3 regions of the Citrobacter sp. FDAARGOS_156 genome follow, and region 1 is predicted to be linked to each of the others. Evidence: riboswitches for the same ligand, from Rfam matches in the RefSeq annotation. Region 1 holds a riboswitch; each other region holds the start of a gene.
The links. A riboswitch is a leader RNA that binds a small molecule or an ion and turns the genes downstream of it on or off. The one in region 1 is predicted to bind cobalamin.
Positions count from the first base shown of each region.

Region 2: another riboswitch for cobalamin. It lies ahead of AL515_RS14170 (ABC transporter substrate-binding protein); the one in region 1 lies ahead of AL515_RS10545 (cobyrinate a,c-diamide synthase).
Region 3: another riboswitch for cobalamin. It lies ahead of btuB (TonB-dependent vitamin B12 receptor BtuB); the one in region 1 lies ahead of AL515_RS10545 (cobyrinate a,c-diamide synthase).

Region 1 is NZ_CP014030.2:2,187,327-2,197,932, forward strand. Features, by position in the region: gene pduB (propanediol utilization microcompartment protein PduB) at 1-123, opposite strand, end outside; gene pduA (propanediol utilization microcompartment protein PduA) at 123-404, opposite strand; gene pduF (propanediol diffusion facilitator PduF) at 930-1,739, shown strand; gene pocR (transcriptional regulator PocR) at 1,942-2,853, shown strand; cobalamin riboswitch at 3,186-3,360, shown strand; gene AL515_RS10545 (cobyrinate a,c-diamide synthase) at 3,449-4,828, shown strand; gene cbiB (adenosylcobinamide-phosphate synthase CbiB) at 4,825-5,784, shown strand; gene AL515_RS10555 (cobalt-precorrin-8 methylmutase) at 5,795-6,427, shown strand; gene cbiD (cobalt-precorrin-5B (C(1))-methyltransferase CbiD) at 6,424-7,563, shown strand; gene AL515_RS10565 (cobalt-precorrin-7 (C(5))-methyltransferase) at 7,557-8,162, shown strand; gene AL515_RS10570 (decarboxylating cobalt-precorrin-6B (C(15))-methyltransferase) at 8,152-8,721, shown strand; gene AL515_RS10575 (cobalt-precorrin-4 methyltransferase) at 8,714-9,487, shown strand; gene cbiG (cobalt-precorrin 5A hydrolase) at 9,468-10,523, shown strand; gene AL515_RS10585 (precorrin-3B C(17)-methyltransferase) at 10,523-10,606, shown strand, end outside.
Region 2 is NZ_CP014030.2:2,887,351-2,897,956, reverse strand. Features, by position in the region: gene AL515_RS14175 (FecCD family ABC transporter permease) at 1-915, opposite strand, end outside; gene AL515_RS14170 (ABC transporter substrate-binding protein) at 981-2,033, opposite strand; cobalamin riboswitch at 2,245-2,474, opposite strand; gene AL515_RS14165 (GNAT family N-acetyltransferase) at 2,717-3,232, opposite strand; gene dauA (C4-dicarboxylic acid transporter DauA) at 3,341-4,993, opposite strand; gene prs (ribose-phosphate diphosphokinase) at 5,145-6,092, opposite strand; gene AL515_RS23635 (hypothetical protein) at 6,179-6,328, opposite strand; gene ispE (4-(cytidine 5'-diphospho)-2-C-methyl-D-erythritol kinase) at 6,357-7,208, opposite strand; gene lolB (lipoprotein insertase outer membrane protein LolB) at 7,205-7,828, opposite strand; gene hemA (glutamyl-tRNA reductase) at 8,133-9,389, shown strand; gene prfA (peptide chain release factor 1) at 9,431-10,513, shown strand; gene prmC (peptide chain release factor N(5)-glutamine methyltransferase) at 10,513-10,606, shown strand, end outside.
Region 3 is NZ_CP014030.2:523,397-534,002, reverse strand. Features, by position in the region: rRNA gene AL515_RS02580 (16S ribosomal RNA) at 1-1,514, opposite strand, end outside; gene murI (glutamate racemase) at 1,870-2,721, opposite strand; gene btuB (TonB-dependent vitamin B12 receptor BtuB) at 2,666-4,504, opposite strand; cobalamin riboswitch at 4,569-4,765, opposite strand; gene trmA (tRNA (uridine(54)-C5)-methyltransferase TrmA) at 4,881-5,981, shown strand; gene AL515_RS02560 (YijD family membrane protein) at 6,064-6,423, opposite strand; gene fabR (HTH-type transcriptional repressor FabR) at 6,439-7,074, opposite strand; gene sthA (Si-specific NAD(P)(+) transhydrogenase) at 7,266-8,666, shown strand; gene oxyR (DNA-binding transcriptional regulator OxyR) at 8,649-9,566, opposite strand; gene argH (argininosuccinate lyase) at 9,851-10,606, opposite strand, start outside.

The sequences.
Region 1 (10,606 bases):
CTTCTCTGCCATAGCCGTTTCTCGTGTTGGAGGATTATTTTCAGGGATAGCCTGCTGTTCCGGCGTCGCCACGCGAGCAATCACCTGCGCCATGATCTGTTCAACCAGCTCATTGCTGCTCATTAGCTAATTCCCTTCGGTAAGATTTTTTCGACATCGGTATGAGGACGTGGAATGACGTGTACGGCTTTCACTTCTCCCACGTTACGGGCCGCGGCGGCACCGGCATCTGTTGCTGCTTTAACCGCGCCGACATCACCGCGGACAATGACTGTTACCAGTCCCGAACCAATTTTTTCGTAGCCGACCAGCATTACATTGGCTGACTTCACCATTGCATCTGCGGCCTCTATGGCTGCAGTTAAGCCTTTGGTTTCTACCATTCCTAACGCTTCTTGTTGCATAAAGACCTCGCCTGGGTTGTCCCGATTTTCATGACTATAAAAAGAAGCGAGGAAAAAGAATGGCTGACTTGAATGTATGAGAGAAAAAATAGTGAGGAACTGGTGATATAAAATTGCTGTTAATTATTTTATTATGTTGATTTTATTGATTATTTTTAGATTTGTTGATGTGATTATTTGGTTATGTTAATTCCATATTTACACTTTTGAACGTGACAGGTGAAATATCATTTGCTATGCGGGGAAAATGAATTTGTGACGGTTATCTGAAAACAAGATTATGCTATTGGCAATATTTTATTATTTCTAAAATGTACAAATAATAGAGAAATTCCCCGTCATCTGGCTTTGTTTAATAAAAGTGATGGCAAGAATTTGCTATCGCAACACGATTTTTAAAGTCATACCGCCCGCAGATTGCCAACAATTTGCCGACATGGCTTTTTATAGTAAGCCTCGAAGTATTCTACTTGCCAGCAAGGAGTCCGCTGGTAAAGACACGAACTCTGCTTAGAAGGTGTCACAATGAACGATTCACTAAAAGCGCAATGCATTGCCGAGTTTTTGGGTACCGGGTTGTTTTTGTTTTTTGGCATTGGATGCCTGAGCGCCCTGAAAGTAGCCGGTGCCAGTTTAGGGTTATGGGAGATCTGCATTATATGGGGACTGGGGATCTCTCTGGCAGTTTATCTGACAGCAGGGATCTCAGGTGCACATCTCAATCCCGCTATCACCATCGCACTGTGGTTGTTTGCTTGTTTTCCAGGTCGTAAAGTGTTGCCGTACTCCATTGCTCAGGTGGCTGGTGCCTTTGGTGGCGCTCTGCTCGCCTATTTGTTGTATGGCAGTTTGTTTATCGAGTATGAAACCGCCCACCACATGGTGCGGGGTAGCCTCGAAAGTTTGCAGCTTGCCAGCATATTTAGCACTTATCCTGCCGCTGCACTCAGCGTCTGGCAGGCTGCACTGGTGGAAGTTGTGATTACCTCCATTCTGATGGGGATGATCATGGCGCTCACCGATGATGGCAATGGGATTCCCCGGGGGCCGTTGGCACCACTACTGATCGGTATTCTGGTTGCCGTTCTTGGGGCATCGACCGGACCGCTTACCGGATTTGCCATGAATCCGGCTCGTGATTTTGGGCCAAAATTGTTCGCATGGATGGCGGGCTGGGGGGATGTCGCGATGACTGGGGGGCGTGATATTCCTTACTTTATTGTCCCGATCGTGGCACCTATCATTGGCGCTTGTGCGGGGGCAGCAATTTATCGTTACTTTATTGGCAAAAACTTACCGTGTAATAGCTGTAAGCTGGAGGAAAATGAGCGTTAGCTTCACGGAAAATGTTTATTTTTGAAATGTAATAACTGTTTTCGTGATCAGGTTTCCTGAACCGCTTAAAAAGTCTCCCAAGAATGGGAGACTTTTGTTATGTTCGAATACGCCTTTTATCATTGCTCTGGATAGCGAGATGAAAAGCAGATGTAAATAATGTGTTTTATTTATAACAATAAATTAACTGAGAGGTTTTATCATGATTTCTGCGAGTGCCCTGAACTCAGAACTCATTAATAAAATCGCACAGGATTTTGCGCAGGCCACCAGTCTGGCTGTTGTGGTTGTCAATATTCACGGTGATGAAATTTCTGAGCTTTTTAATTTCACTCCTTTTTGCCAGTTGATGCGCCAGCATCCTCAGCATAGTACACGATGTCGTATGAGCGATCGCTGTGGGGGACTGGAAGCTTCAAAATCCGATCAACCCTGCATTTATCGCTGCCATGCCGGACTTACCGACTTCTCCATTCCGCTGGTCATTGCGGGACATCTGGTCGGGTTTGTCTTATGTGGCCAGGTGCGCCTAAGCAATGACGTGGGGCTGGTGGATATTCTGAACGTGGACGACCGTTGGCAAGCCGATCCCGAACTGGTGAGTGAATTTCGTAATGTACCGGAAATGGACTATTCGCGGGTTATTGCTTCCGCGGATTTGCTAAAGCTCATTGTAGAAAACTGTCTTAAAAAACAACTGAATTTCGTCGTAATCAAAGACAATCCGCAGCAGTCAGAACCGGTACGCGCTAACCGCAGTACCAATCCGCATGACAGTAAAATGAAGAAAGCCTTGCGCTATATTGATGCGCATTTATCAGACGAGCTGCGTCTGGAAGATGTTGCCTCTCACGTTTATCTCAGTCCTTACTATTTCAGCAAATTGTTCAAAAAATATCAGGGGATAGGGTTTAACGCATGGGTAAATCAACAGCGAATGGCGAGTGCCAAAGAGTTGCTTTGTCATAGCGACTGGAGCATCGCCAGTATTGCGCGAAATTTAGGCTTTTCACAAACCAGTTATTTTTGCAAAGTATTCCGTCAAACGTACCAGGTTACGCCGCAGGCTTTCCGTCAGCAAATAAATGTCACCTCATCTGAAGAGACAGCTTAAATAGCAATAATTTGCTATTGCCGATTTTTGATATCGTACGCTATGTCAGTCATTATAAAATGAAAAATAACTACAGCAGTCAATAAATTGTCATAGCGCAACAAAATAATAGTATTTGAGGGATAAACTGCACCAGTTTTTATTTTTGTGATGAGATACAGTGTCTGTGTGAAAGACTTTCTTTATTCTTTAATGACGCTTTCATTCAAAAAATGAACATATGAATAAACGGGTTGAGGCCATAACATTGGTTGAATGTACCCGGCAAGATATTAAATTGAATTATTGTCATGAGGTCGTGAATTTGCCTCAAGACACAGAGCCAAATTAAATCGGCTCTTGAACTGACAGGTTTGCCACATTTGTGGTAGGGAAGGGGGTGAGAATCCCCCGCAGCCCCCGCTGCTGTGATGCTGACGACCCCGTATAGACCACTGATCGCAAGATTGGGAAGGACGGGCGAGGACGACGCTAAGCCAGAAGACCTGCCTGTCGGTGACTACCAACAACTTCGGTGGGAAGTGGGTTGCGCAGATGCATACAGTCGAGAGACTGGGTATCTATACACCCCTACCACCCTGAACAGGATCAGGGTATGGCGGCCAGTTTTCACGCATTTGTTCTTGCAGGTACCGGTAGCGGCTGTGGCAAAACCACGGTGACGCTGGGCCTGTTGAGCCTGATGAAAAAGCGCGGTTTACGCGTCCAGCCATGCAAAGTCGGTCCTGATTACCTTGATACTGGCTGGCACACCGCGGTGTGCGGCACGGCTTCCCGTAATCTTGATAGCTTCATGCTACCCACCTCTACACTGAATGCCTTATTTTGCGAGCAGATGCAGCACGCGGATATTGCCGTTATCGAAGGCGTTATGGGGTTATATGACGGCTATGGTACAGACCCTGATTACTGCAGTACTGCGGCGATGGCGAAACAGTTAGGTTGCCCGGTCATCTTGCTGGTTGATGGTAAGGCGGTTTCCACTTCGATAGCCGCCACGGTGATGGGATTCCAGCATTTTGATCCCAGTCTGAACATTGCAGGCGTGATTGTTAATCGGGTCAACAGCGAAACACATTACCAGCTACTCAAAGTTGCCATTGAGCGTTACTGCTCCGTGCCTGTATTAGGCTACGTTCCCCGCATGGAGGGCGTCGCGCTTCCTGAACGTCATCTGGGTTTAGTTACCGCTCGTGAGTCAGTTATCAACCAGCAGCCGTGGCAGGATTTTGCCGCGACGCTGGAACAGACGCTGGATATCGACGCGTTGTTGGCATTAAGCCAGTTAAACACCCTTCCTGTTGGCGAATGGCCCGCGCTACCGGCAGCAGACGCAGGGGTAGGGCTAACGCTGGCCATTGCTGATGACGAGGCGTTCAACTTTTATTATCCGGATAACATTACATTACTGGCGCGTACGGGCCTCAATATTGTTCGTTTTAGCCCGCTGCATGATACCTGTTTACCAGACTGTCAGATGATTTGGTTAGGCGGCGGATATCCGGAACTGCATGCTGCGGCCCTGGCCCGTAATGTCACCATGCTGGAGCAACTGCGAGCGGCGCATCAGCGTGGCGTCGCTATTTATGCAGAGTGCGGAGGGTTGATGTATCTCGGTAGCTCGCTGGAGGACAGCAACGGCGATTGCTGGCTAATGGCGGATATCATTCCTGGGCACAGCAAAATGGGCAAACGGCTGACCCGGTTTGGCTACTGCGAGGCACAAGCCACACAGCAAACATTGCTGGCAACGGCCGGTGAAGTCCTGCGCGGGCATGAATTCCACTATTCCGACTTTACCCCTGAAACCCCGGCGGTGATGAATTGCCGCAAGGTGCGTGATGGCAAAACGCTGCAAGCCTGGTCCGGCGGCTGGCAGGTCGGAAACACCTTCGCCAGTTATCTGCACGTTCATTTTGCTCAACGTCCGCAGATGCTTAGCCACTGGCTGACAGCCGCGAGGAGCGCGCTATGACGATCCTTGCGTGGTGCGTTGCCTGGCTGCTGGATTTTATCATTGGTGATCCGCAGAACTGGCCGCATCCGGTGCGCTGGATCGGCAACCTTATCTCCGCAATCCAGCGCGTCATTCGGCGTTATTGCCATAGTGATAGCACGCTGAGAATCGGCGGTGCCGTGATGTGGCTCGTGGTGGTTGGTGTGACATGGGGCGTTTCCTGGGGGGTGTTGACACTGGCGAATTCCATTCACCCGTGGCTGGGATGGGGCGTAGAGGTGTGGATGATCTTTACCGTGCTGGCGGGGCGTTGTCTGGCAAATGCTGCGCTGGATGTAGAGCGTCCATTGCGTGCCAATAATCTTGCCGAAAGCCGGGAAAAACTCTCCTGGATTGTGGGACGTGATACCTCACAGCTGCAACCAAAACAGATCAACCGCGCCGTGGTGGAAACCGTGGCGGAAAACACCGTTGACGGCATCATCGCGCCGTTGTTCTTCCTCTTACTGGGCGGTGCGCCGCTGGCGATGGCCTACAAAGCGGTGAATACCCTCGATTCAATGGTGGGGTACAAACATGAAAAGTACCGTGCTATCGGCATGGTCAGCGCCCGTCTGGACGATGTCGCTAACTTTATTCCGGCAAGACTGAGCTGGCTGTTGCTGGGTGTGGCGGCGTTTTTATGCCGCCAGGACGGCGTACGCGCTTTGCAGCTTGGCTGGCGTGATCGCTACAACCATAGCAGTCCAAACTGCGCATGGTCGGAAGCTGCTGTGGCCGGCGCATTAGGTATTCGCCTGGGAGGGCCCAATGACTACTTCGGCGAGCGCGTTGAAAAACCGTGGATTGGCGATCAACAACGAGACATTTCTGTAGACGACATTTCCCAAACGATTCGATTGATGTGGGTAGCATCGACCCTGGCACTGGCGCTTTTTATTGCGCTGCGCTGGCTGTGGCTCGGTGTCGCCTGAGGACAACAAAATGCACTATATCCAGCAGCCTCAAGCAATTGAGGCCAAAAGTTTCGACATCATTGGCGAGATTATCAGTGAAACCCGCCCGGACTATCAGTTTGCCAGTCCGTTGCATGAAGCCATCATCAAGCGGGTGATCCACACCACCGCGGATTTCGACTGGCTGGACATTCTGTGGTTTTCCAGCGATGTGCTGGAACAGTTTTGCGCTGCATTGAGTCGTCCGAGCGTGATTTATACCGATACCACGATGGCGCTTTCCGGGATCAACAAAAACCTGCTGGCAAAATTCGGTGGCGAATGCCGCTGTTACATCAGCGACCCACGTGTGGTGCGGGCAGCAAAAGAACAGGGGATCACTCGTTCAATGGCTGCAGTCGACATTGCCGTGAAGGAAGAGGGCGAAAAACTGTTTGTCTTTGGCAATGCGCCAACCGCGTTGTTCCGACTGCTGGAACATGATGCACCTGTCAGCGGTGTGGTTGGCGTACCGGTAGGATTTGTTGGCGCGGCGGAGTCGAAGGACGCACTGACACAAAGTCATCTGCCCGCCATTGTCGCATTAGGTCGCAAAGGTGGCAGTAACGTCGCCGCCGCTATCGTCAACGCCATGCTTTATCACATGCAGGGGGTGCGATGAGCGACCAGTCCTTCGACACGCCAGTGTGGCACAACGGTAAAGCGCTGCGTAAAGGATACACCACGGGATCGTGTGCGACGGCGGCGGCAAAAGTCGCTGCGTTGATGGTGCTGCGCCAGCATCTGATCCATCAGGTTTCCATTGTGACGCCTTCCGGGGTGACGTTATGCCTGAACGTGGAGTCACCGCATATCGAAGGGCAGCAGGCGATTGCCGCCATCCGCAAAGATGGTGGCGATGATGTGGACGCCACGCATGGGATGCTGATCTTTGCCCGCGTGACGTTAGACGATAGCAAAGAGATCGTCTTACAGGGCGGTGAAGGTGTCGGTACGGTGACCCGTAAAGGGATTGGTTTGCCGGTGGGCAGTTCGGCGATTAACCGGACACCTCGTCAGACCATTGAGTCCGCAGTACGTGAAGCGATTGGACCAAATCGCGGGGCAAAAATTGAGATTTTTGCGCCTGAAGGTGAAGAACGGGCGCAAAAAACCTACAACTCGCGGCTGGGGATTCTGGGCGGTATTTCGATCATTGGTACCACGGGCATTGTTACGCCGATGTCAGAAGAGAGCTGGAAACGTTCGCTATCGCTGGAGCTGGAGATCAAACGCGCGGCAGGGCTGGATCGCGTAGTACTGGTACCGGGTAATCACGGCGAACGTTTTGTGCGTGAGCAAATGGGGATCGACACACAGGTTGTGGTCACTATGAGCAACTTTGTCGGTTACATGATTGAAGAAGCGGTACGCCTGGGATTCCGCCAGATCGTGCTGGTCGGCCACCCCGGCAAACTTATCAAAATCGCGGCAGGGATCTTCCATACCCACAGTCATATCGCTGATGCCCGCATGGAAACGCTGGTGGCTCACCTCGCATTACTTGGCGCGCCGTTGGAACTACTGACGCTGGTCAGCGACTGCGATACCACCGAGGCGGCGATGGAACACATCGAAGCGTATGGTTTCCAGCACATTTATGACCATCTGGCCAGGCGCATCTGTATGCGCGTCCTGCAAACGTTGCGTTTTACCAAAAATCCCCCGACCTGCGACGCCATCATGTTCTCTTTTGATAACCAGGTGCTGGGGAGCAATCGCCCGATCGCCGAGATCGCTGAGGAGATGCAATGTTAACCGTTGTAGGGATGGGGCCCGCAGGGTTGCATTTGATGACGCCGGTGGCGCGCGATGCGGTTGCAATGGCCGATGTGCTGATCGGTGGCAAGCGACATCTGCAGCAGTTCCCGGATTTTGCCGGTGAGCGGTTTGCTCTTGGCGCCAATATTCCGGAGCTATTGAACTGGATAGGCGAACATCAGGCGCAAAACGTGGTGGTGCTGGCATCCGGCGACCCGCTGTTCTACGGCATTGGCACGCGGATGGTGGCGCATTTTGGTATTGAAAATGTGCGCATTATTCCCGGCATTAGCGCGGTGCAGTATCTGTGTGCGCAAGCTGGTATTGATATGAACGACATGTGGCTCACCAGTAGCCATGGTCGCAGTGTCTGTTTTGATGAACTGGCGCGACATAACAAGGTTGCGATGGTGACCGACGCGCTGTGTGGTCCGCGTGAAATTGCACAGCAGTTGGTTGCCAGAGGCAAAGGACATCGCTGGATGGTGATTGGCGAAAACCTGGCGATGGACAATGAGCGTATCCACTGCCTGCCTGTGAGCAAAATTACAGCCGACTATGACATGAATGCAGTGGTGATACTCGATGAAAGATGAGCTTTTTCTACGTGGAGAGAAAGTGCCGATGACCAAAGAAGCGGTACGCGCACTTGCCCTCTCAAAACTTGAATTACACCGCGCCAGTCACCTGATTGATATTGGTGCCGGAACCGGCAGCGTGTCGATAGAAGCCGCGCTGCAATACCCAGGATTACGCGTGACGGCAATTGAGCGTAATCCGGATGCGCTCAGGCTGCTGGACGAAAACCGTCAGCATTTTGCCTGCGCAAATATCGACATTTTTCCAGGTATCGCGCCGATGACTATCGCGGAAAAAGCCGATGCCATTTTTATGGGCGGCAGCGGCGGCCATCTGACCGAACTGATTGACTGGTCAATGCGTCAATTGCATCCCGCAGGGCGGTTGGTGATGACATTTATCCTTCAGGAAAACCTCAACACCGCGCTGGCTCATCTGGACCGTCCTGGCGTACAGGGTGTGGATTGCCTGCAACTGCAGGTTTCCTCACTTACCACGCTGGGTAGTGGTCACTATTTCAAACCGAATAACCCCGTATTTGTTATCGCCTGTCAGAAGGAAGGAACCCATGTCTGAGATTTTTGATCCCCGTAGTGTGTGGTTTGTTGGCGCAGGTCCTGGCGATCGCGAGCTGATTACCCTCAAAGGGTACCGGTTGCTCCAGCAGGCACAGGTAGTTATCTATGCCGGATCGCTGATTAACACTGAATTACTGGAATATTGCCCGGCCGGAGCGGAATGTCATGACAGCGCCGAACTGCATCTGGAGCAGATCCTTGATCTGATGGAAGCGGGTGTGAAAGCCGGTAAAACCGTCGTGCGTTTGCAAACCGGTGATGTTTCCTTATATGGCTCCGTGCGTGAGCAAGGCGAAGAGTTGACTAAACGCGGGATCGACTGGCAGGTGGTGCCTGGCGTTAGCGCATTCCTGGGCGCGGCTGCGGAGTTGGGCGTCGAGTATACCGTACCGGAAGTTTCGCAGAGTTTGATCATTACCCGTCTGGAAGGTCGCACGCCGGTACCGGAACGTGAACAACTGGAGTCGTTTGCCAGTCACCAGACATCGATGGCGATTTATCTTTCCGTCCAACGTATCCACCGGGTTGCTGAGCGTCTGATTGAAGGCGGTTACCCGGCGGCCACGCCAGTGGCGGTGATCTACAAGGCAACCTGGCCGGAAAGTCAGACCGTGCGCGGTACCCTGGCAGATATTGGCGACAAAGTTCGCGACGCAGGGATCCGTAAAACGGCGCTCATTCTGGTCGGTAATTTCCTGGGCTCGGAGTATCACTACTCCAAACTCTATGCGGCGGATTTTAGCCATGAATACCGTAAAGCCTGAATCACTTGCGCTATTTTGCCTGACCCCCGGCGGCGTTGTGCTTGCTAAACGTCTGGCGGCGATGCTGCCGGTAACCTGTTTTACCAGTGAAAAGCTGCTGGAGGAGGGGTTTATTCCCTTCGAAAACGGCTTTGCTAATACCGCCCGCGAAGCGTTTGCGAATTACTCGGCGCTGATTTTTATCGGGGCGACCGGCATTGCGGTGCGCGTGCTGGCCCCGCTGGTCAACGACAAATTTTGCGATCCGGCAGTGGTGGTCATTGATGAACGTGCCCAGCATGTCATTAGCCTGCTCTCCGGTCATGCGGGAGGAGCTAATGCTCTGGCGCGTTATCTGGCGGGGATGCTGGGGGCCGACCCGGTCATTACCACCGCGACGGATGTTAACGATATGGCGGCGCTGGACACGCTGGCGTTTCAGTTAAATGCCCGTATGAATGATTTCCGCTCGGCGGTCAAAATTGTTAACCAGATGCTGGTCAGCAACAAACGGGTTGGTCTGTGGTGGGACGACGAACTGGCACAGGACGTCAGCCATTGCGACCGCCGTGGATTTATCACGGTGACCGACCTCAATCAGCTTCCTGAACTGGATGCGCTGATTTGTATTACCTTGCGCAACAATCTGCCTGAGCTGCCAGTTGTGCACTGGAAGCTGGTACCGCAGCGAGTGGTTGCCGGAATTGGCTGTCGTCGGGATACGCCGTTTCCACTGTTAGCAGCGCTACTGGCACGTCAACTCGAAGCACAGCGCTTCGACCCGCTGGCGTTAAAAGCCATTGGCAGCATCACGCTGAAAAAAGACGAACAAGGGCTTATCCAGTTGGCCTCCTGTTGCCGCGTGCCTTTCGAAACCTTTACCGCTGACGCGCTGCGTGAGCATGAACACCGTTTTCCGGCCTCATCGTTTGTTCGCAAAACGGTGGGTACAGGAAGCGTTTCCGGTCCTGCAGCCTGGCTGCTGAGCCACGGACAACTGTTAGGCGAGACCCTGCGAGAACAGGGCGTCACGATCACTTTGGGAGTTTCACACTGATGTTAAGCGTAATTGGAATTGGCCCTGGCTCGCAGGCAATGATGACCATGGAAGCCGTTGAAGCATTGCAGGCAGCGGAAATC
Region 2 (10,606 bases), 700 kb from region 1:
GCTGACGGGCAATAGACGATGGTGCTGATTTCCCACCAGTAACCGCGCAGCATGGGGGATGACCAGTCCGACAAAGCCAATGGCGCCGACGATTGATACCATTATGGCCGTCATCCCTGTTACGGCGGCAATCAGTACGCCACGGGTGCGTTTAACGGGAATGCCCAACGATGCCGCTGATTCCGCGCCAAACGAGAAAGCATCCAGATGGCGGGCGTAGCAAAAGCAAACGACGATGCCAATCAGCGCAGTAGGGATGGCCAGCACGACATCCGGCCAGCGTACTCCGCTGAGATTGCCCAGCAGCCAGAACATGATGCCCCGAGCCTGTTCGGCATTGGCTGAGCGCGTAATGATGAGCGAGGTAATGGCATTGAACAGCTGCGAACTGGCAATCCCGGCGAGAATGATTTGCGTGGTGGCCGAGCCGCTTTTGCCCCTTGCCGCCATCGCCAATAGCGCGACAAACAGAAATGCCGTCAGCGCGCCAATAAACGCGCCAAGCGACATGGAAATGATCCCTGCGCCAAGTCCGGTCAGGGCGATGAGCACCGCGCCCGTTGAGGCTCCGGCAGAAATACCCAGCAGGTAAGGTTCGGCCAGCGCATTGCGCAGCAGCGACTGGAGAACCACGCCTGAAACCGCCAGACAGGCTCCGCAACAGGCGGAAACCAGCGCGCGGGTCAGGCGGTAGTTCCAGATAATCCCGGCATCAAGCGCATCCACCGCATACTGTGTATCAAACAAGCGGTTTGCCAGCGTATGGCTGACATGCTGCCACGGGATAACCGTCTCACCGATTGAAATGCCCGCCAGAAGGACGCCGCACATCACCATGCTGACCCACAGCGCGTGGAACAGCGTCCTGCATGCAAGCTGGCTCATGGCATGACGCGTCCTGCGTAATTCGCTCATTGTTTACGACTTCCCGGAATACGAAAGGGCGCTATGCCCGTATAAGGCATAACGCGCGACGAGAGTTAGTGAGTCGTCTGAGGGTGCGCCAGACCATATTGCACCAGCGCATCGGCGAGTTTTTCCAGTCCGTCAATGGTTCTGATACCCGCGTTCATGGTTTGCACGTCGATCACCGGCAGGTGGTTTTCTTTCACTGCCGGGATCAGCCGGGTAACAGGATCGGACGTGAGGTATTCCATTTTGACTTTCCAGTCATCGGCCGGGAAGCGGCGACGGCCCATCTCGCCGAGGACGATGACCGATGGATTGGCTTTGGCAATGGTTTCCCAACCTACTGTTGGCCACTCCTCGGCGGAATCAATGACATTTTTCACCCCAAGAGATTGCGCTATCCACGCCGCGGGGCCAAATTTCCCGGCGACATAGGGGTCAAGCTGCAGGTCGGCGCTGGAGAACCAAAAGACGGCAGATACGTGGTTGTCCATGCCGGCAATCTTAGCTTTCGCAGCGGCTTCACGTGCTTTCAGGCTGGCAATCAGTTCATCGCCTTTGTCCTGTACATCAAAAATTTTCGCCAGGTCGGCAATTTCCTGATAGACCATGGCGATATCAAACATGCTCTTACGCACGCCGTCGCCGCCGTCTTCGTTGTCTTTGGCACAATCGGCTGGGGCGGTATAAACCGGAACGTGTAATTCGCTAAATTGTTCGTAAGAGGCAACTGTGCCCGCAGGGCCAATCTGCCATTCAAACTGACTGGCCACCAGATCCGGTTTTTTCGCAATAATCCCTTCGAAACTCGGGATGTTTTGCGCAATGACTGCAATCTTGTCATTCACTGCTTTGTACTGTTCAGGTACCGGGCCAAACCACAGTGATGTTCCAACAACACGATCGGCCAGACCCAGGGAATAGAGGATTTCAGTACTGTTTTGTCCAACGGTAGTCACGCGTTTTGGCGCATGATTAAACGTAATATCCCTACCACAGTTTTTGATCGTTAATGGATATTCTGTTTTTGCCGCAGAAGCCATATTGCTGGTCAGGAAGAGTGCTGCGCCAGTCAGTGCCAGAAGTGAAAGTTTGCAATAAGCAGAAGTTATTTTTGCGTGCATTAGCGTTGTCCCGTTCATGCCAGAATCTGAACGTCTGGTCATGGTTCATTTCGTTCCATAAATTCGGGACAGGCACATGACGATAGATGACATCTAATCGTGAACTGCGGGCAAGATAATATGAAAATAAAACATATTGTTGCCAATTTGTTCAGAAATTATATTATTCATTCGTCAAATAAATCACCCCATGGACCATCCCGTCCACTCAATGTATACAACCTTGACAGCAGGTCTCCTGGCTCGCGGCAATCTGAATATCGGCCTTCCCATAAAGGCGTTCTTTACAGTGACCTGTCGTGGATAATCCACGACACAGTGATATTCAGTTTCCGCTTACAGTTGCGGGGGCAGCTATGGCATAAGATTAAAATAATCCGCACCATATTCCGTTTCAAAATGATAAATAGATTCTGAAATACTGTCGGTGGGGACTTTATCGGTATCGAATAGCCCCGTCAACCGCTTGAATAAGTAGGGTTGATACCGCTTTTATTTTTAAATTCAATAAAATCAATTCGTTGCTTTGGTGTTTGTGACATTAATTATGTGAAAAACACAAATGCCGATAAACTAAATGAGAATTGTTTGATGTTGATCAATTAATGTTTTCTTTGCCGAGCTGACCACGCTTAATAACGAAATTTACTGTGATATTTAATTATTTGCGCGGCGTCACATTTTTATTGATATTTTTCCATGTGTACGATTTGCTGTTCGCCACCTTCATCAAAAAAGACGGTAAAGTGATTTCGCAACCAAAACTGATAGCCACCAGGTAAAAAATGGTGGGTGTGCAGATAGCGTATTTTATATTGTTGTCGGTCGCAAAATTGTTCCGCCAGCAGGACAAGTTGGCTGCCTATGCCTTGCCGACGATATTCCTGTGCGACGTAGCAGCGGCAAATTTCCGCGGTTGAGGATAATTGATAGCGTCCGCGCAGTGCCGGTATTCGGTCATCGTACTGGCAGACCGCCAGCGTAGCGATAAGTTGCTGTCGGTTATTCCATGCGCCGAGCAACAGATTTCGCGGTTGATGGAGGTAGTGTGAGCGCAGATTTAATACATCTGCATGCGGTTCAGGTGCTGGTCGGTTAGCGTTAAAATAGAGATTTAAATGGTGGATAATAAACGACTGAACGGACGAAATATCAGCCTCAGTTATTTCACGGAATATAAATGTAGTATCAGCGTTCATCGTTGCAGATATCATCAGAACCAGGGGAACTGGATAATAGCAACTCAGACGCGTTTACAGAAGAGAAGTGTTACCGGCAAGCCTGCGCAAGCCGGTAACATCGTATGATTAAATATCTGCCAGCGCGGCATCACGGTTCGGGAAGAACGCCAGACGGCCGGGGATGGGTTGGATACCCGCGCGTGCCATGGTGCGTAGCGGCTGGAATTCCAGATTACTGATACGCAACTCACAACCTTCCGGCAGGCGTTTAACAAAACGCTGGAAGGCGTCCAGACCACCGGCATCCAGTACCGGGACGGCGTCCCACTTCAGCACCACAATGCGTTTGCCTTCAAGGCGAGATTCGAGATCGGTAAAGAGTCCCTCTGCTGCGGCAAAGAAAAGCGGGCCAATAACGCGTAGTACCAGTACATCGTTTGGTACGTCTACGTTGACCGGTGCCAGACGCGTCATGCGTGCAATACGGCGCATAAACAGCAGCGAAGCGAGAACGATACCGACGCTGATGGCGATAACCATATCGAACAGCACCGTCAAAGACATACACATCAGCATAACGATGATGTCGTCTTTTGGCGCGTGGCGCAGGAGATCCACAACTTTATGCGCTTCACTCATGTTCCATGCCACCATCAGCAGCAGGGCAGCCATCGCCGACAGCGGTAACCAGGAAAGCAGCGGCGCAAGCACCAGCAGGGCGAGGATCACCAGAATCGCGTGAATGACCGCAGAAATTGGCGACGTTGCGCCGGCACGAACGTTAGCCGCAGAACGGGCAATTGCCGCAGTGGCAGTGATACCGCCAAAGAACGGTGCGACGATGTTGCCCAGACCCTGACCAATCAATTCGCTATTGGCCTTATGCTTGGTGCCGGTCATCCCATCGAGGACGACAGCGCACAGCAGAGATTCGATTGCTCCGAGCATTGCCATCGAAAAGGCTGCGGGTAACAGTGCCTGTAATGAACTCCAGCTCAGCGTAAAGTTGGAGCCAGGCATATCCCATGGCAGTACCAACTGCGGCAGCAGCTGTGGGATACCGTTACCCTGCGAGCCATCGGCCAGAATGTAATGGAACTGAGACCCGATGGTCGCTACATGGCCACCCGTCAGGTTCACGATACCCATCACCGCGCAGCCAGCCAGCAGTGCAGGAAGGTGGCCCGGCAGGCGGATCCCCAGACGCGGCCAGAAAATCAGGATCCCCAGTGTGACCACGCCAATCGCGGCATCCCCCACGTCGATGGTTGGCAGGGCCATAAACAGCGCGCCGACCTTCTGCAGGTAGTGCTCAGGGACATGAGCCATCTGCAGGCCAAGAAAATCTTTAATCTGCATGGTACCGATGGTGATACCAATACCCGAGGTAAAACCTAACGTAACGGACACCGGAATGTATTCGATCAAACGACCAAAGCGGGCGAGGCCGAAAAGGATCAGGAATATCCCGGACATTAGCGTGGCGACCAGCAGACCTGCCAGTCCAAACTGTTGCGACACCGGATACAAAATCACCACGAAGGCGGCAGTTGGGCCTGATACGCTAAAGCGTGAGCCCCCGGTGAGGGCGATAACAATCCCAGCCACGGCAGAGGTGTACAGGCCGTACTGCGGAGCAACGCCACTACCGATTGCCAGCGCCATCGCCAGCGGAATGGCAATTATCCCAACCGTTATCCCGGCGATCAGGTCGCGGGTAAAGCGAGAAACGGTATATTTTTCTTTCCAACAAGCGTCGATGAGGGCGCGGAAAGGCATCACATGTGAGGAAAATAATCTGTTCACAATAATGTTTCATCCATGGGCGCATCATCTGTCAATTGAATGGCAGGTGAAGGAGGCAAAAGTCATACAAATAAATATTACAGATAAAAAAACCCGCCGCAGCGGGTTTTTGAGCCGGGTTCGATTAATGCTCGAACATAGCAGAGATGGATTCTTCGTTGCTGATACGACGAATCGCTTCGGCCAGCATACCCGACAGAGTCAACGTACGCACGTTTGGCAGTGCTTTGATTTCGTCGGTCAGTGGAATGGTGTCACAGACAACGACTTCATCAATTACTGAGTTGCGCAGGTTGTTTGCCGCATTACCTGAGAAGATCGGGTGAGTTGCATAAGCAAATACGCGTTTAGCACCACGCTCTTTCAGCGCTTCAGCTGCTTTACACAGCGTACCGCCGGTATCGATCATGTCATCAACCAGCACGCAGTCACGGCCCGCAACGTCACCAATGATGTGCATCACCTGAGAAACGTTCGCACGCGGGCGACGTTTATCGATGATAGCCATATCGGTATCGTTCAGCAGTTTAGCGATAGCGCGGGCACGCACGACGCCACCGATGTCTGGAGAAACCACAATCGGGTTGTCCAGATTCAGCTGCAGCATGTCTTCTAACAGAATCGGGCTACCGAATACGTTATCAACCGGCACATCAAAGAAGCCCTGGATCTGTTCAGCATGCAGGTCAACGGTGAGGACGCGGTCAACGCCAACGCTGGACAGGAAGTCCGCGACGACTTTAGCGGTAATCGGAACACGAGCAGAACGTACGCGACGATCCTGACGTGCATAGCCGAAGTAAGGGATAACGGCGGTGATACGGCCTGCGGAAGCACGGCGCAGCGCATCAACCATAACGACCAATTCCATCAGGTTGTCGTTAGTAGGGGCACAAGTGGACTGGATGATGAAAATATCACCACCGCGTACATTTTCATTAATTTGTACGCTGACTTCGCCGTCGCTAAAGCGACCTACAGCGGCGTCGCCGAGTGAAGTGTACAGGCGGTTGGCAATACGTTGTGCTAGTTCCGGGGTGGCGTTACCAGCAAAAAGCTTCATATCAGGCACGAGAAGAACCTCAGGCATGCGTCCATTGGTGGAAAGAATCTGCCGAAAACTGTGCGGGCCAGGCAGTATCCTCTCCAGGCGGTGTATTAAAGAGCGCGATGCAACGTCTGGAACAGGGTGACGTTGTCACCGCAACTCAGCTTGCCCGGCTTACTCGTCATCAGCCGCGTTTCACGTGCTGGCATCAATTTCTCACACCAGTCACATACTTTTGTATGTGTCTGGCGATTCGTCATCTCGCCATCTTCCTGAAACCCAAATGATTTAGAGTAGCGCTCTGTGCAATGGGGAGAGGTTGACACCTTTCGCCACAAAGCCTTTGAGCCAATCCGGGGCTTGCTCAAGCACCTGGCGAGCACGAGACTCAGTGTCAAATTCAGCAAAGACACAAGCCCCTGTACCAGTCAGGCGCGACGGCGCGTATTCTAACAGCCAGGAAAGCGCCGCATCAACCTCGCGAAAACGTTTTCTTGCGATAACCTCGCAATCATTGCCGAATTCACATTTTAGTAACGTTTCTATTGACCTTTTTGGCGTGTTACGGGGGAGGTCAGGATCGTTAAAAATCACCGGCGTTGGAATACTGACTCCCGGATGGGCGACCAGGTACCATTTTTCTGCTGGATTGACCGGCGTCAGAATTTCTCCTACGCCTTCAGCAAAGGCTGCATGACCGCGTACGAATACCGGTACGTCGGCGCCCAGCGTTAAGCCCAGTATTGCCAGTTCATCTACAGACAACCCACACTGCCAAAGATGATTCAGCGCCACTAAAACGGTGGCGGCATTCGATGAGCCACCACCGAGGCCGCCGCCCATCGGCAGGCGTTTGTCGATACTGATGTCCGCGCCGCTCCCTTTGGGAAGACGATTGCTTTCAGACGCCGTTGTTATTAGCAAACGCGCTGCGCGAACGATCAGGTTGTCTTCATGCTCAACCCCATCAACGGGCGTTAACAGGTGAATTTCACCGTCGCTGCGCAGCGCAATATCTATCGTATCGCCGTAATCCAGAAACTGGAACAACGTCTGCAGCGTGTGATAACCGTCCGCACGCTGCCCGGTGATGTATAGAAATAAATTCAATTTTGCCGGAGAGGGCCAACGGGTCATCATTTCACAATCCAGTTATCCATTTTCAGCTTAATGCGCTGGGAGCCGTCGGAAAGCTCCATATTTGCAGGCATCGCCGGCTGCGTTTTGCTGTCGTAGGCGCTGTACACGACTTTCCAGCTTTTGCCATCTTTACTGTAATTCACTTCGCTCAGACGATATTGGTCGTCAAGTTTATAATCGGTGGCGTCTCCCGGCAGACCCAGGATCCACTGGCGCAAGCTGTTCAATGGAATAGGCATGCCGGTCAGTTTACCAATCATCTCTTCGGCGTCGTCAGCGGTGTAGTGCTTCCCTTTGTTGTCGACGAGTTCCACGTTGCCCGGTTGCGCGTTCAGTTCCAGTTCGGTACTGCCCAGCGGATTGGTTAGCAGAAGGCGATAGCGATCCTGGCCAGTTTGCTGCCAGAAAAAGCGGGCATACACTTTCTGCTGGTCGGAAATATAGGCAAACGCACCGCGTGTCTGATATTGGTTCAGGGCGCGCACTTCCTGCTGGTGCTGGTGCCACTGCGGAGAGTCGGGGCTTTTGCCGGGACCTTTCGGCGCGTTGAGCGTACAGGCAGTAAGAACCAGGGCCGCCAGCGGCAGCAGGCGAATCAGGCGAAAATCAGGCAGGGTCATAATGATGACAAATCCTTGTAATACGGTGCATTAATTGCCTGATGGCGCGGCGCTTATCAGGCCTACAAACTGAATTCGCAGGTCGGAAAAGACGCGTTTTTCGCCATCCGGCAAAATCATGCCAGCGGTTGCAGTTATAACCCTTAATGCTAGCGCCGACCGTGAATATCGTCTACGGTCACGTTATCTTAATTTAAACCGTAAGCTATTACTCCAAAAGGGGGCAGTCTCTTTTATTGGCTGCACGCATCCTGTATGATGCACCCAGTCTAACCTTATCAACGCTGGTACTATTCCCGCACACATGACCCTTTTAGCGCTTGGTATTAACCATAAAACGGCACCTGTATCGCTGCGAGAACGCGTAACGTTTTCGCCGGATACGCTCGATCAGGCGCTGGACAGCCTGCTTGCGCAGCCAATGGTGCAGGGCGGGGTAGTGCTGTCGACGTGTAACCGCACAGAGCTGTATCTCAGCGTAGAAGAGCAGGATAACCTGCAGGAAGCGCTGATTCGCTGGCTGTGTGAGTACCACAATCTGAACGAAGAAGACCTGCGCAGTAGCCTCTACTGGCACCAGGACAACGACGCCGTCAGCCATCTGATGCGTGTCGCCAGCGGTCTGGATTCGCTGGTGCTTGGCGAGCCACAAATTCTGGGGCAGGTGAAAAAAGCCTTTGCGGACTCGCAAAAAGGCCATCTGAACGCCAGTGCGCTGGAACGTATGTTCCAGAAATCATTCTCTGTCGCGAAGCGTGTACGCACAGAAACGGATATCGGTGCCAGCGCGGTGTCCGTCGCGTTTGCTGCCTGTACCCTGGCGCGGCAGATCTTTGAATCCCTTTCCACGGTAACCGTGTTGTTAGTAGGTGCCGGCGAGACCATCGAGCTGGTGGCGCGACATCTGCGTGAGCATAAAGTGAAGAAGATGATCATCGCTAACCGCACTCGTGAGCGTGCGCAGGTGCTGGCCGATGAAGTCGGCGCCGAGGTGATTTCTCTGAGCGATATTGATGCCCGCTTACAGGATGCCGATATTATTATCAGCTCTACCGCCAGCCCACTGCCTATTATTGGCAAGGGGATGGTCGAACGTGCGCTAAAAAATCGCCGTAATCAGCCTATGCTGCTGGTCGATATTGCGGTACCACGCGATGTTGAACCGGAAGTGGGCAAACTGTCCAACGCCTATTTGTACAGTGTTGACGACCTACAAAGCATCATTTCGCATAACCTGGCGCAGCGCAAAGCGGCCGCCGTGGAAGCGGAAACCATCGTTGCGCAGGAAACCAGCGAGTTTATGGCCTGGCTGCGAGCACAAAGCGCAAGCGAGACCATCCGCGATTATCGCAGTCAGTCTGAACAAATCCGTGATGAACTGACCGCTAAAGCGTTGGCTGCTCTGGAACAGGGCGGTGATGCGCAAGCCATTATGCAGGACCTGGCGTGGAAGCTGACTAACCGCCTGATCCACGCACCAACCAAATCACTTCAACAGGCCGCCCGTGACGGGGACAGTGAACGCCTGAATATTCTGCGCGACAGCCTCGGGCTGGAGTAGCAATACACCAATCTCATTTTTTACAGGGTGCATTTACGCCTATGAAGCCTTCTATCGTTGCCAAACTGGAAGCCCTGCATGAACGCCATGAAGAAGTTCAGGCGCTGCTCGGTGATGCGGGAACTATCGCAGACCAGGAACGCTTTCGTGCATTGTCGCGCGAATATGCGCAATTAAGTGATGTTTCCCGTTGTTTTACGGACTGGCAACAGGTTCAGGAAGATATTGAAACGGCACAGATGATGCTCGACGATCCTGAAATGCGTGAAATGGCGCAGGATGAACTGCGCGAAGCAAAAGAAAAATGTGAACAACTGGAACAGCATCTGCAGGTTCTGCTGCTGCCAACCGATCCTGATGATGAACGTAACGCCTTCCTCGAAGTGCGTGCGGGAACCGGTGGTGATGAAGCGGCGCTGTTTGCGGGCGATCTGTTCCGCATGTACAGCCGTTACGCTGAATCGCGTCGCTGGCGGGTAGAGATCATGAGCGCCAACGAAGGCGAACATGGTGGCTACAAAGAAATTATTGCCAAAGTCAGCGGTGATGGTGTGTATGGTCGGCTGAAATTTGAGTCCGGCGGTCATCGCGTACAGCGCGTACCGGCGACCGAATCTCAAGGGCGTATCCATACTTCCGCTTGTACGGTCGCGGTGATGCCGGAACTGCCGGAAGCAGAACTGCCGGATATCAACCCAGCCGATCTGCGTATTGATACCTTCCGCTCATCCGGCGCTGGGGGTCAGCACGTTAACACCACCGACTCCGCTATCCGTATTACCCACTTGCCGACCGGCATTGTGGTGGAGTGTCAGGACGAACGTTCACAGCATAAAAACAAAGCGAAAGCGATGTCAGTGCTGGGCGCGCGTATTCGTGCCGCCGAAGTGGCCAGGCGTCAGCAGGCGGAAGCCTCTGAACGTCGCAACCTGTTGGGCAGTGGCGATCGCAGCGATCGCAACCGTACCTATAACTTCCCGCAGGGGCGTGTGACCGATCACCGCATTAACCTGACGCTCTACCGTCTGGATGAAGCGATGGAAGGTAAACTGGATATGCTCATTGAGCCAATCGTCCAGGAATACCAGGCCGACCAGTTGGCGGCGTTGTCCGAGCAAGATTAATGGACTATCAGCAATGGCTGCGTGAAGCAATAAGCCAGTTACAGACCAGTGAAAGCCCGCGCCGTGACGCCGAGATTTTACTCGAGTTTGTCA
Region 3 (10,606 bases), 1.7 Mb from region 1:
CTACGGTTACCTTGTTACGACTTCACCCCAGTCATGAATCACAAAGTGGTAAGCGCCCTCCCGAAGGTTAAGCTACCTACTTCTTTTGCAACCCACTCCCATGGTGTGACGGGCGGTGTGTACAAGGCCCGGGAACGTATTCACCGTGGCATTCTGATCCACGATTACTAGCGATTCCGACTTCATGGAGTCGAGTTGCAGACTCCAATCCGGACTACGACGCACTTTATGAGGTCCGCTTGCTCTCGCGAGGTCGCTTCTCTTTGTATGCGCCATTGTAGCACGTGTGTAGCCCTACTCGTAAGGGCCATGATGACTTGACGTCATCCCCACCTTCCTCCAGTTTATCACTGGCAGTCTCCTTTGAGTTCCCGACCGAATCGCTGGCAACAAAGGATAAGGGTTGCGCTCGTTGCGGGACTTAACCCAACATTTCACAACACGAGCTGACGACAGCCATGCAGCACCTGTCTCACGGTTCCCGAAGGCACCAAGCCATCTCTGGCAAGTTCCGTGGATGTCAAGAGTAGGTAAGGTTCTTCGCGTTGCATCGAATTAAACCACATGCTCCACCGCTTGTGCGGGCCCCCGTCAATTCATTTGAGTTTTAACCTTGCGGCCGTACTCCCCAGGCGGTCGACTTAACGCGTTAGCTCCGGAAGCCACGCCTCAAGGGCACAACCTCCAAGTCGACATCGTTTACGGCGTGGACTACCAGGGTATCTAATCCTGTTTGCTCCCCACGCTTTCGCACCTGAGCGTCAGTCTTTGTCCAGGGGGCCGCCTTCGCCACCGGTATTCCTCCAGATCTCTACGCATTTCACCGCTACACCTGGAATTCTACCCCCCTCTACAAGACTCTAGCCTGCCAGTTTCGGATGCAGTTCCCAGGTTGAGCCCGGGGATTTCACATCCGACTTGACAGACCGCCTGCGTGCGCTTTACGCCCAGTAATTCCGATTAACGCTTGCACCCTCCGTATTACCGCGGCTGCTGGCACGGAGTTAGCCGGTGCTTCTTCTGCGAGTAACGTCAATCACTAAGGTTATTAACCTTAATGCCTTCCTCCTCGCTGAAAGTACTTTACAACCCGAAGGCCTTCTTCATACACGCGGCATGGCTGCATCAGGCTTGCGCCCATTGTGCAATATTCCCCACTGCTGCCTCCCGTAGGAGTCTGGACCGTGTCTCAGTTCCAGTGTGGCTGGTCATCCTCTCAGACCAGCTAGGGATCGTCGCCTAGGTGAGCCGTTACCCCACCTACTAGCTAATCCCATCTGGGCACATCCGATGGCAAGAGGCCCGAAGGTCCCCCTCTTTGGTCTTGCGACATTATGCGGTATTAGCTACCGTTTCCAGTAGTTATCCCCCTCCATCGGGCAGTTTCCCAGACATTACTCACCCGTCCGCCACTCGTCACCCAAGGAGCAAGCTCCTCTGTGCTACCGTTCGACTTGCATGTGTTAGGCCTGCCGCCAGCGTTCAATCTGAGCCATGATCAAACTCTTCAATTTAAGTTTGATGCTCGTGAATTAAACTTCGTAATGAATTACGTATGTTCACTCAGAGACTTGGTATTCATTTTTCGTCTTGCGACGTTAAGAATCCGTATCTTCGAGTGCCCACACAGATTGTCTGATAAATTGTTAAAGAGCAGTTGCGACGCGCTTTAGCGCTCTGTCGCGAGGTGGCGTATATTACGTTTTCCTCATTCAGAGTCAAGCATTTATTTTTGCTTTTCTCCGCTGACCCGGCGGCGTGTAATCCGTTGTTCCGTGTCAGTGGAGGCGCATTATAGGGAGTTATTTCAGGCTGACAAGGGGAAATTTAAAATAATTCTCCGATTGCGTATTTTTTCACCAAAACAGACTAAATTGCCAGTTTTTCGAGCGTTTTGAAGCCATAGCGCTGCAACACTGGCAATAATTGTTCAGCCTCTGTTGTCATTGCCATGCAAAATGCCACATTCTCATCGGCCGATTTTGCATCTGGCGCTTCGTGTTCTAATAACCAGGCCGTTCGACGCGCAATCGCAGCACCAGAATCCACCAGCCTCGTCCCCTCGGGCAGGACCTGTAAAAGCTCTTCCTGTAATAGAGGGAAATGGGTGCATCCAAGGACCACCGTATCAGGAGGTTCCGACATCCGCAGCCACGGTCTCAGAATACGGCGCAGCTCTTCCAGAGAAACTGTTTCGCCGTGCAGCTTCGCTTCTGCCAGCTCCACCAACTCAGCGGATCCCAACATCGCTATCTGACACTCGTTAGCAAAGCGCGCAATCAATTCGTGTGTGTACGAGCGTTTCACCGTCGCGCGCGTCGCCAGTAGCCCTACAATACCATTCGCCGTGAGCCGCGCCGCGGGTTTAATCGCAGGCACCACACCGACAACCGGAAAAGCGAACTTTTCACGTAATGCCGGGAGTGACACCGTGCTGGCGGTATTGCATGCGATAACCGCAAGTGCGAGGGGATATCGTTGCTGAACTGCAGTCACAATCTCAACAACACGCTCAACGATAAACTCTTCGCTTTTCTCACCATAAGGAAAGGCGACGTTATCGAAAGCATATATATAGTGGAGATCCGGCAGGAGATTCCGGATCTCATTGTAGACCGACAACCCACCGACGCCGGAATCAAACACCAGCACGGTGGGACGTGAATCAGAAGGTGTAGCTGCCAGACAAGGTGTATTCCCGTCCTGCAGTTGGGTAGCCATAAACTGTCTCGTAATCTTTATCGAACAGGTTGGCGATTTTACCACGAACTGTCAGTTGTGAGGTGATCGGATATGACACTGCCAAATCCCACAAACTCACACCGCCCATTTTTACCGGTTGATAAGTAACGTAGTCCGTATCGTATCGCGTCCCCAGATATTGATATGTCAGGCCCCAATCAAAATCATAGACCTGCCAGTCGAGCTGGTATTTCACCTGCTGTTTAGAACGACGAGCCAGTGGCTCGTTGGTAATCGCATTACGCGAATCTACGTAGTCGTAGCTAAGCGTATGCGCCAACGGCCCGGTGTCGAAGTTTGCAGTCGCTTCGATACCTTTAATACGCGCTTTGCCTTCGTTGTAGTACTTTTGAGTGTGGGTGTTGTAGTCGATCATGTCATCGATATCGTTGCGATACCCTGACACGCGCCAGTTAACCCCTGATGTTATCCCTTCAAACGCCCCTTCCCACTGCTTACTCTCTTCGGGATCAAGGTTTGCATTGCCGTAATAGCCATGCAACTGACCCAAATTTGGCGCTTTGTAAGATGTGCCATAGGAGGCAATGAAACGATAGCCTTCGATAAACTCCCATCCGGCACTGGTTTGCCATGTACCATGACGACCAAACTCAGAGTTATCATCACTACGTGCTGCACCTTCGAAGGTGAAGTCACCAAGCTGCTGCAATCCCGTCAAATAAAGGCCAGTATTACGTTGGTCGTAACCGTCCGTAACATACCCAGTGCCTGGTTCCGTAGTTTGCTTTTGCCAGTCCACGCCTGCACCAATGTTACCGTGGCCAACAACTATGCTGTTTGACCACTGAACATTATACTGCTTCATATCATCTAACGTGGCCGAGGAATCATAGCGGCCATAGTTCGGATCATAGTTGTAGTCTTTACTGTGGCTGTAGCTCGAAACCAGTTGTGACTGAATCAGCTCGCCATTAAAACGTAACCCAGCGTCCCAGCTCTGGCTATACAGCTGTCGGGTATCAAGTAGCGCCGAGCCAGGAGAATAATACGAGTCATAATCTGTGCGGTTATCATAACCATAACCACGAACAAACCCGCTCCATGTCTCGGAGAAGTTGTGCTCCAGTGCGCCATACAGCGTCTTGCTTAAGAAACCGTCTTTATCCGGTTGAGCCTGTGCGCCAGTGCTACCGTAGGCCACGACATCGAAGCCTTTGGTGTAGGCATAATCGCCCATCAACGTGACACGCGTATTTTCGCCAAGCTGTTGTTGGGTTGCGATATCGTAATTTTGATACCCATTGCTTCCCACGCCGGCAGTCAGTTCCGTCCCTGGTTTTTCGCGCGTAGTAATGATATTCACCACGCCGCCAATCGCATCCGAACCATATATAGCGGAACGCGGCCCGCGGATATACTCAATACGTTGCACCAGCGATACCGGGAACTGGCTAAGATCGGCCGAGCCGCTAACTCCCGCTAAATTAAGACGCACACCATCTATCAACACCAGAACATGGCTGGAGTTAGTACCGCGAATAAAAATAGACGAGTTTTGCCCCATACCGCCGCTTTGTGCGATATCAACACCAGGCAAACGACGCAATACATCGTTTACCGAGGTAGATTGCCAGCGATCGATGTCCTGACGTGTAACGACGGTGATGGGTGCAAGTACTGCACTTAGGGGCTGCTGAAAACGGTTGGCAGTAACGACGAGAGTATCTGGGCTAGCATCCTGCGCCCAACCAGAAGATGCCGCGACGGAAAGCGCCGTCAACAGCAACGATTTTTTAATCATTGTAAAGCATCCACAATATAAGAAGGATGCCGCAGGTCCACCGATAGTACGCGATAGTGAAAACCAGATGCGACGTTAGCCGGCAGGTCTTCGGGCTTGGAAGGTTATTCAGGATACCGAATAAAAAGAAATGAGGACTTCCCACCCACAGGCAGTGTCTGCTTTACGCTCTCATTTCACCTTTCCTTACCGCTGCGCGTCAGCTCCAGATTTACACTGGATTCCCTTTTAACTCACAGGACCGGAAAACGGATGCTACAGTTTGTTACAACCTGGTGTCCAGACCGGATATCACAATATCGGAAATCATCAATAACTGGACATCTGATGAGCAATCCCTACAATCCCCGCGTACTTTTATTTTTCAGGACGCATCATGACCCCCGAACACCTTCCGACAGAACAGTACGACGCCCAGTTAGCTGAGAAAGTGGTGCGTCTGCAGAGCTTAATGACGCCATTTTATGCACAGGCTCCGGAAGTGTTCCGCTCACCGGTTAGCCATTACCGTATGCGTGCCGAGTTCCGTCTGTGGCATGACGGGGACGACCTGTACCACATCATGTTCGACAGCCAAACAAAAAACCGTATTCGCGTCGACAGCTTTCCGGCGGCCAGCGAGCTTATCAATACGCTGATGACGGCAATGATTGCAGGTGTACGCAACAACCACGTCCTGCGCCACAAACTGTTTCAGATTGATTACCTCACCACCCTGAGCGATCAGGCGGTGGTATCGATGCTGTACCATAAAAAGCTGGATGATGAATGGCGTAAGGAAGCCGAAGCGCTGCGGGATGCGCTGCGGGCGCAAAACCTGAACGTGCATTTGATTGGCCGGGCCACCAAAACCAAAATTGAGCTGGACCAGGACTACATTGACGAACGCTTGCCGGTTGCAGGTAAAGAGATTATCTACCGCCAGGTTGAGAACAGTTTTACCCAGCCGAATGCCGCCATGAATATCCAGATGCTGGAATGGGCAATTGATGTCACCAGAGGATCAAAAGGCGACCTGCTTGAGCTGTACTGCGGTAATGGCAACTTCTCGTTAGCTCTGGCGCAAAACTTCAACCGCGTACTGGCCACCGAAATCGCCAAACCTTCCGTTGCTGCAGCCCAGTACAACATTGCGGCTAACCATATTGATAACGTGCAAATTATTCGTATGGCGGCCGAAGAGTTTACTCAGGCGATGAACGGTGTTCGCGAGTTCAACCGTTTGCAGGGAATCGATCTGAAGAGTTACCAGTGTGAAACCATTTTCGTTGACCCACCGCGCAGCGGGCTGGACAGCGAAACGGAAAAAATGGTGCAGGCGTATCCGCGGATTCTGTACATCTCCTGCAACCCGGAGACGCTGTGTAAGAACCTGGAAACATTAAGCCAGACGCACAATGTTTCACGTCTGGCGCTGTTCGATCAATTCCCGTATACGCACCATATGGAGTGCGGAGTACTGTTAACGAAGAAGTAAGACTGAACGGAGGCCGGATAAGCACTACCGGTTCAGATTGCCGGATGGCGGCTTTGCCTTATCCGGCCTACAGCGACAACGGTTACTCCACAATTTCCTGTTTACGGTTACGCACTTTAAAGCCGATCCAGAACACCAGAATCACCGACAGTACCGCCGGGAAGAAGTTAGAGCCAATATCCGGATATTCAGCACGTACCACGGTGCTGTACAACAGAACGCCGAGAATAAAACAGGCGGCAGCCAGGCCCGGTAGCCCCACAGGCATAGTGCGGTTCTGATAGCGTTGATGCAGACAATAAACCGTCAGCACCAGCGAAATAATCGGGAATACTGAGAATGGCACAATGGAGCTAAACAGCGCCGCAAATGTGCCATTGATCGATAAGCCAGCAACCAGCGCCAGCAGCAGCGTACCTTTATCTTGACCTGACTGTTTCATTGCTTGTCCTTCTCGTTACTCGGAGTGGTGCGTCATCTTCTCTTGTTCACGGCGGTACCAATAAAATGCGCCTTTCGCGATCATGCGCAGTTGCAATACCAGCCGCTCTTCCAGCTGCCGACGCTGTTCAGCGCCAACATCCAGTGCTTCTGCCCCGGCGCTGAAAACAATGGTTACCATGGCTTCGGCTTGCGCTTCAGTAAACGCACGAGGCATATGGTTTTCGAGTTCCAGATAGTCCGCAAGTTCCGCAATGAAGTGCTGAATTTCACGTGCGACCGCTGCACGAAACGCTGCGGAAGTCCCCGAACGCTCGCGCAATAATAAACGGAAGGCGTTAGGATTGTTGCCGATGAACTCCATAAATGTTGAGACCGAGGTGCGGATCACACTCCCGCCTTTAGCGATGCGCTGACGCGCCTGGCGCATCAACTGGCGCAGCATCAGACCACTCTCGTCCACCATCGTCAGACCGAGTTCATCCACATCGCGGAAATGGCGATAAAACGAGGTTGGCGCAATGCCCGCTTCACGAGCGACTTCGCGTAAACTGAGGCTGGCAAAACTACGCTCAGCGCTGAGTTGACTAAATGCGGCTTCTACCAGCGAACGCCGGGTTTTCTCTTTTTGTTGCGCTCTAACGCCCATCACGATGTCTGAATCCTTCCACATACCTTGCTGGCACTATACCAGAGATTAGGCGGTTGGCATGGCTTTGTGAATGATTGTTTACGCGCAGTTTGTGCTTCGACTTCGCAAAAAAGCACAACGATAATTGGGTTATCCCGACAACGATGTTACTATTCTGTTGCTTTTATGTATAAGAACAGGTAAGCCTGACCATGTCACATTCCTACGATTACGATGCAATAGTAATAGGTTCCGGTCCCGGCGGCGAAGGCGCTGCAATGGGTCTGGTTAAGCAAGGAGCGCGCGTCGCGGTAATTGAGCGCTATCATAACGTCGGCGGAGGCTGTACCCATTGGGGCACAATCCCGTCGAAAGCGCTCCGCCACGCAGTCAGCCGTATTATCGAATTCAATCAGAACCCACTTTATAGCGACCATTCCCGACTTCTTCGTTCTTCTTTCGCCGATATTCTCAACCACGCTGATAACGTCATTAATCAGCAAACGCGTATGCGGCAAGGATTTTACGAGCGTAACCACTGCGAAATTTTGCAGGGCAATGCCCGTTTTGTTGATGAACACACGATCGCCCTGGAATGCCACGACGGTACAGTGGAAACACTCACCGCAGATAAGTTTGTTATTGCCTGTGGCTCACGCCCTTATCACCCAACTGACGTCGATTTTTCGCACCCACGCGTTTACGACAGTGATTCTATCCTCAGCCTGCATCACGAACCTCGCCATGTTCTGATTTATGGCGCAGGCGTGATTGGCTGTGAATATGCGTCGATCTTCCGTGGAATGGACGTAAAAGTTGATTTAATCAACACCCGCGATCGCCTGCTGGCATTCCTCGATCAAGAGATGTCCGATTCGCTCTCATACCACTTCTGGAACAGCGGCGTGGTCATTCGCCACAATGAAGAGTATGAGCGGATTGAAGGCTGTGATGACGGCGTCATCATGCACCTGAAATCCGGTAAAAAGCTGAAAGCAGACTGTCTGCTGTACGCCAATGGCCGTACCGGTAATACCGATTCGCTGGCACTGGAAAATATTGGTCTGAAAACCGACAGTCGCGGGCAGCTAAAAGTAAATAGCATGTATCAGACCGCGCTGCCGCACGTCTATGCCGTTGGCGATGTGATCGGTTACCCAAGCCTGGCATCTGCAGCTTACGATCAGGGGCGTATCGCCGCCCAGGCACTGGTCAAAGGCGAAGCCACCGCGCATCTGATCGAAGATATCCCGACCGGGATTTATACCATTCCGGAAATCAGCTCCGTCGGTAAAACCGAACAGCAGCTAACGGCAATGAAAGTCCCATACGAAGTCGGTCGCGCCCAGTTTAAACATCTGGCGCGGGCGCAAATCGTCGGTATGAGTGTCGGAACGCTGAAGATTTTGTTCCATCGCGAGACCAAAGAGATTTTGGGGATCCACTGCTTTGGGGAACGCGCAGCCGAAATTATTCATATCGGTCAGGCGATCATGGAGCAAAAAGGTGGTGGTAACACCATCGAGTACTTCGTTAACACCACCTTTAACTACCCAACCATGGCAGAAGCCTATCGGGTAGCGGCGCTAAATGGCTTAAACCGCCTGTTTTAACGCACTGTCGAAATGGCCATCCATTGATCCCCGGATGGCCTCTGCCAGCTGTTCATAACGGCTGCGCAGCGGCGAACCAGGACGGTACACCAGACCAATCGTACGACGCGGTTCGGGTTTAATGCATGGCAGATAAACGACACCATCACGCTTACGCTCCGGCGGAACAGCCAGCGCAGGCAGTAAGGTAATCCCGCTTCCAGCCGCCACCATGTTACGCAGCGTTTCCAGACTGGTTGCCCGAAAATGGGTATCTTCATCAGCACCCGCTTCAAAGCAGAAGCCCATTGCCTGATCGCGCAGGCAGTGCCCATCTTCCAGCATCAGCAGTTTTTCACCCGCCAGATCGGACATCGGTACACAGTCACGGTTTGCCCACGGATGATCTTCATAGATCGCCAGCAGCATAGGCTCATCAAATAGCGGTACTTCGATGAACGCCTCACTCTCTTTCACCAACGCCAGAATCACGCAGTCGAGCTTACCGCTATCCAGTTGCGCTAACAGCTGATGCGTCTGCGCTTCATGCAGGTACATTTCCAGTTTCGGGAAGGTCTGGTGCAACATAGGGATAATATGCGGCAACAGGTATGGCCCCACCGTTGGGATCAAACCAATGTGCAGCGGGCCTGACATTGTCTCGCCTTGTTGGCTTGCCATTTCCTTGAGCACTTTGACCTCGCGCAGCACGGTACGCGCCTGATCCACCAGCAGTAAACCTGCCTGAGTGAACAGCACTTTACGACTCGTACGCTCCAGCAGCATAACGCCAAGCTCATCTTCCAGTTTGCGGATTTGCCCGCTAAGCGTTGGCTGGCTGACGTGGCAGGAGTCCGCCGCTCGCCGGAAGTGACGATGCTCGGCTAGCGCCACCAGGTATTCAAGATCACGAATATTCATTATTCATCCTCCATCGCCACGATAGTTCATGGCGATAGGTAGCATAGCAACGAACGATTATCCCTATCAAGCTTTCTGTTTAATAATGCACCACAGAAACGGAACGGTACCCTTTAACCCTTGAAGCGCCTGTCCGTTCTCATACTCGAAATAACTAAAGCCAACGTGAACTTTTGCGGACCTCTGGTCCGCATTTTTTTGCATAAAAAAGCCCGGCTTAATGCCAGGCTCTGATAACTTTTTGCCTGATGACGCTACGCTTATCAGGCCTACAACAACAAAGGTTATGCGAGACGCGCCTTTGCATCGTCGATTGCCTGCGCGACCTGCTGCGGCGATACGCCGCCTTTCGCCGCACGCTTATCCAGACAGGATTGCAGTGAGAGTATCGGATAGACATCATCGCCAATGACGCTGCTGAACTTTTGCAAGTCAGCAAGCGACAGCGCTTCCAGCGGTTTACCCTGACGAATCGCCTCAACCACCGTCTCACCTACGATATGGTGTGCTTCGCGGAACGGAACACCTTTGGCAACCAGATAATCCGCCAATTCAGTGGCGTTGGCATAACCCTGCTGCGCCGCTTCCTGACAACGCGGACGTTTCACCTGGATGCCATCCAGCACCAGCGCGGCCATATGCAGACAGTCCAGCCAGGTGTCGAGCGCGTCGAACAGCCCTTCTTTGTCTTCCTGCATATCTTTGTTGTATGCCAGCGGGAGGCCTTTTAACGTCATCATCATGCCGGTCAGCGCACCCTGCACGCGACCGCATTTGCCACGGATCAGCTCTAATGCATCCGGGTTTTTCTTCTGCGGCATCAGAGATGAACCTGAGGTCACACGATCGGACAGCTCGACAAAGCCCGCTTCACCGGTGTTAAAGAAAATCAGATCTTCAGCAAAACGCGACAGATGCACCATGCCGATAGAGGCATCAGAGAGCAACTCCAGTACATGGTCACGATCAGAAACGCTGTCCAGGCTGTTGCGGGTCGCCGAGGCAAAGCCCAACCAGCCCGCCAGTTGCTCGCGATCGAT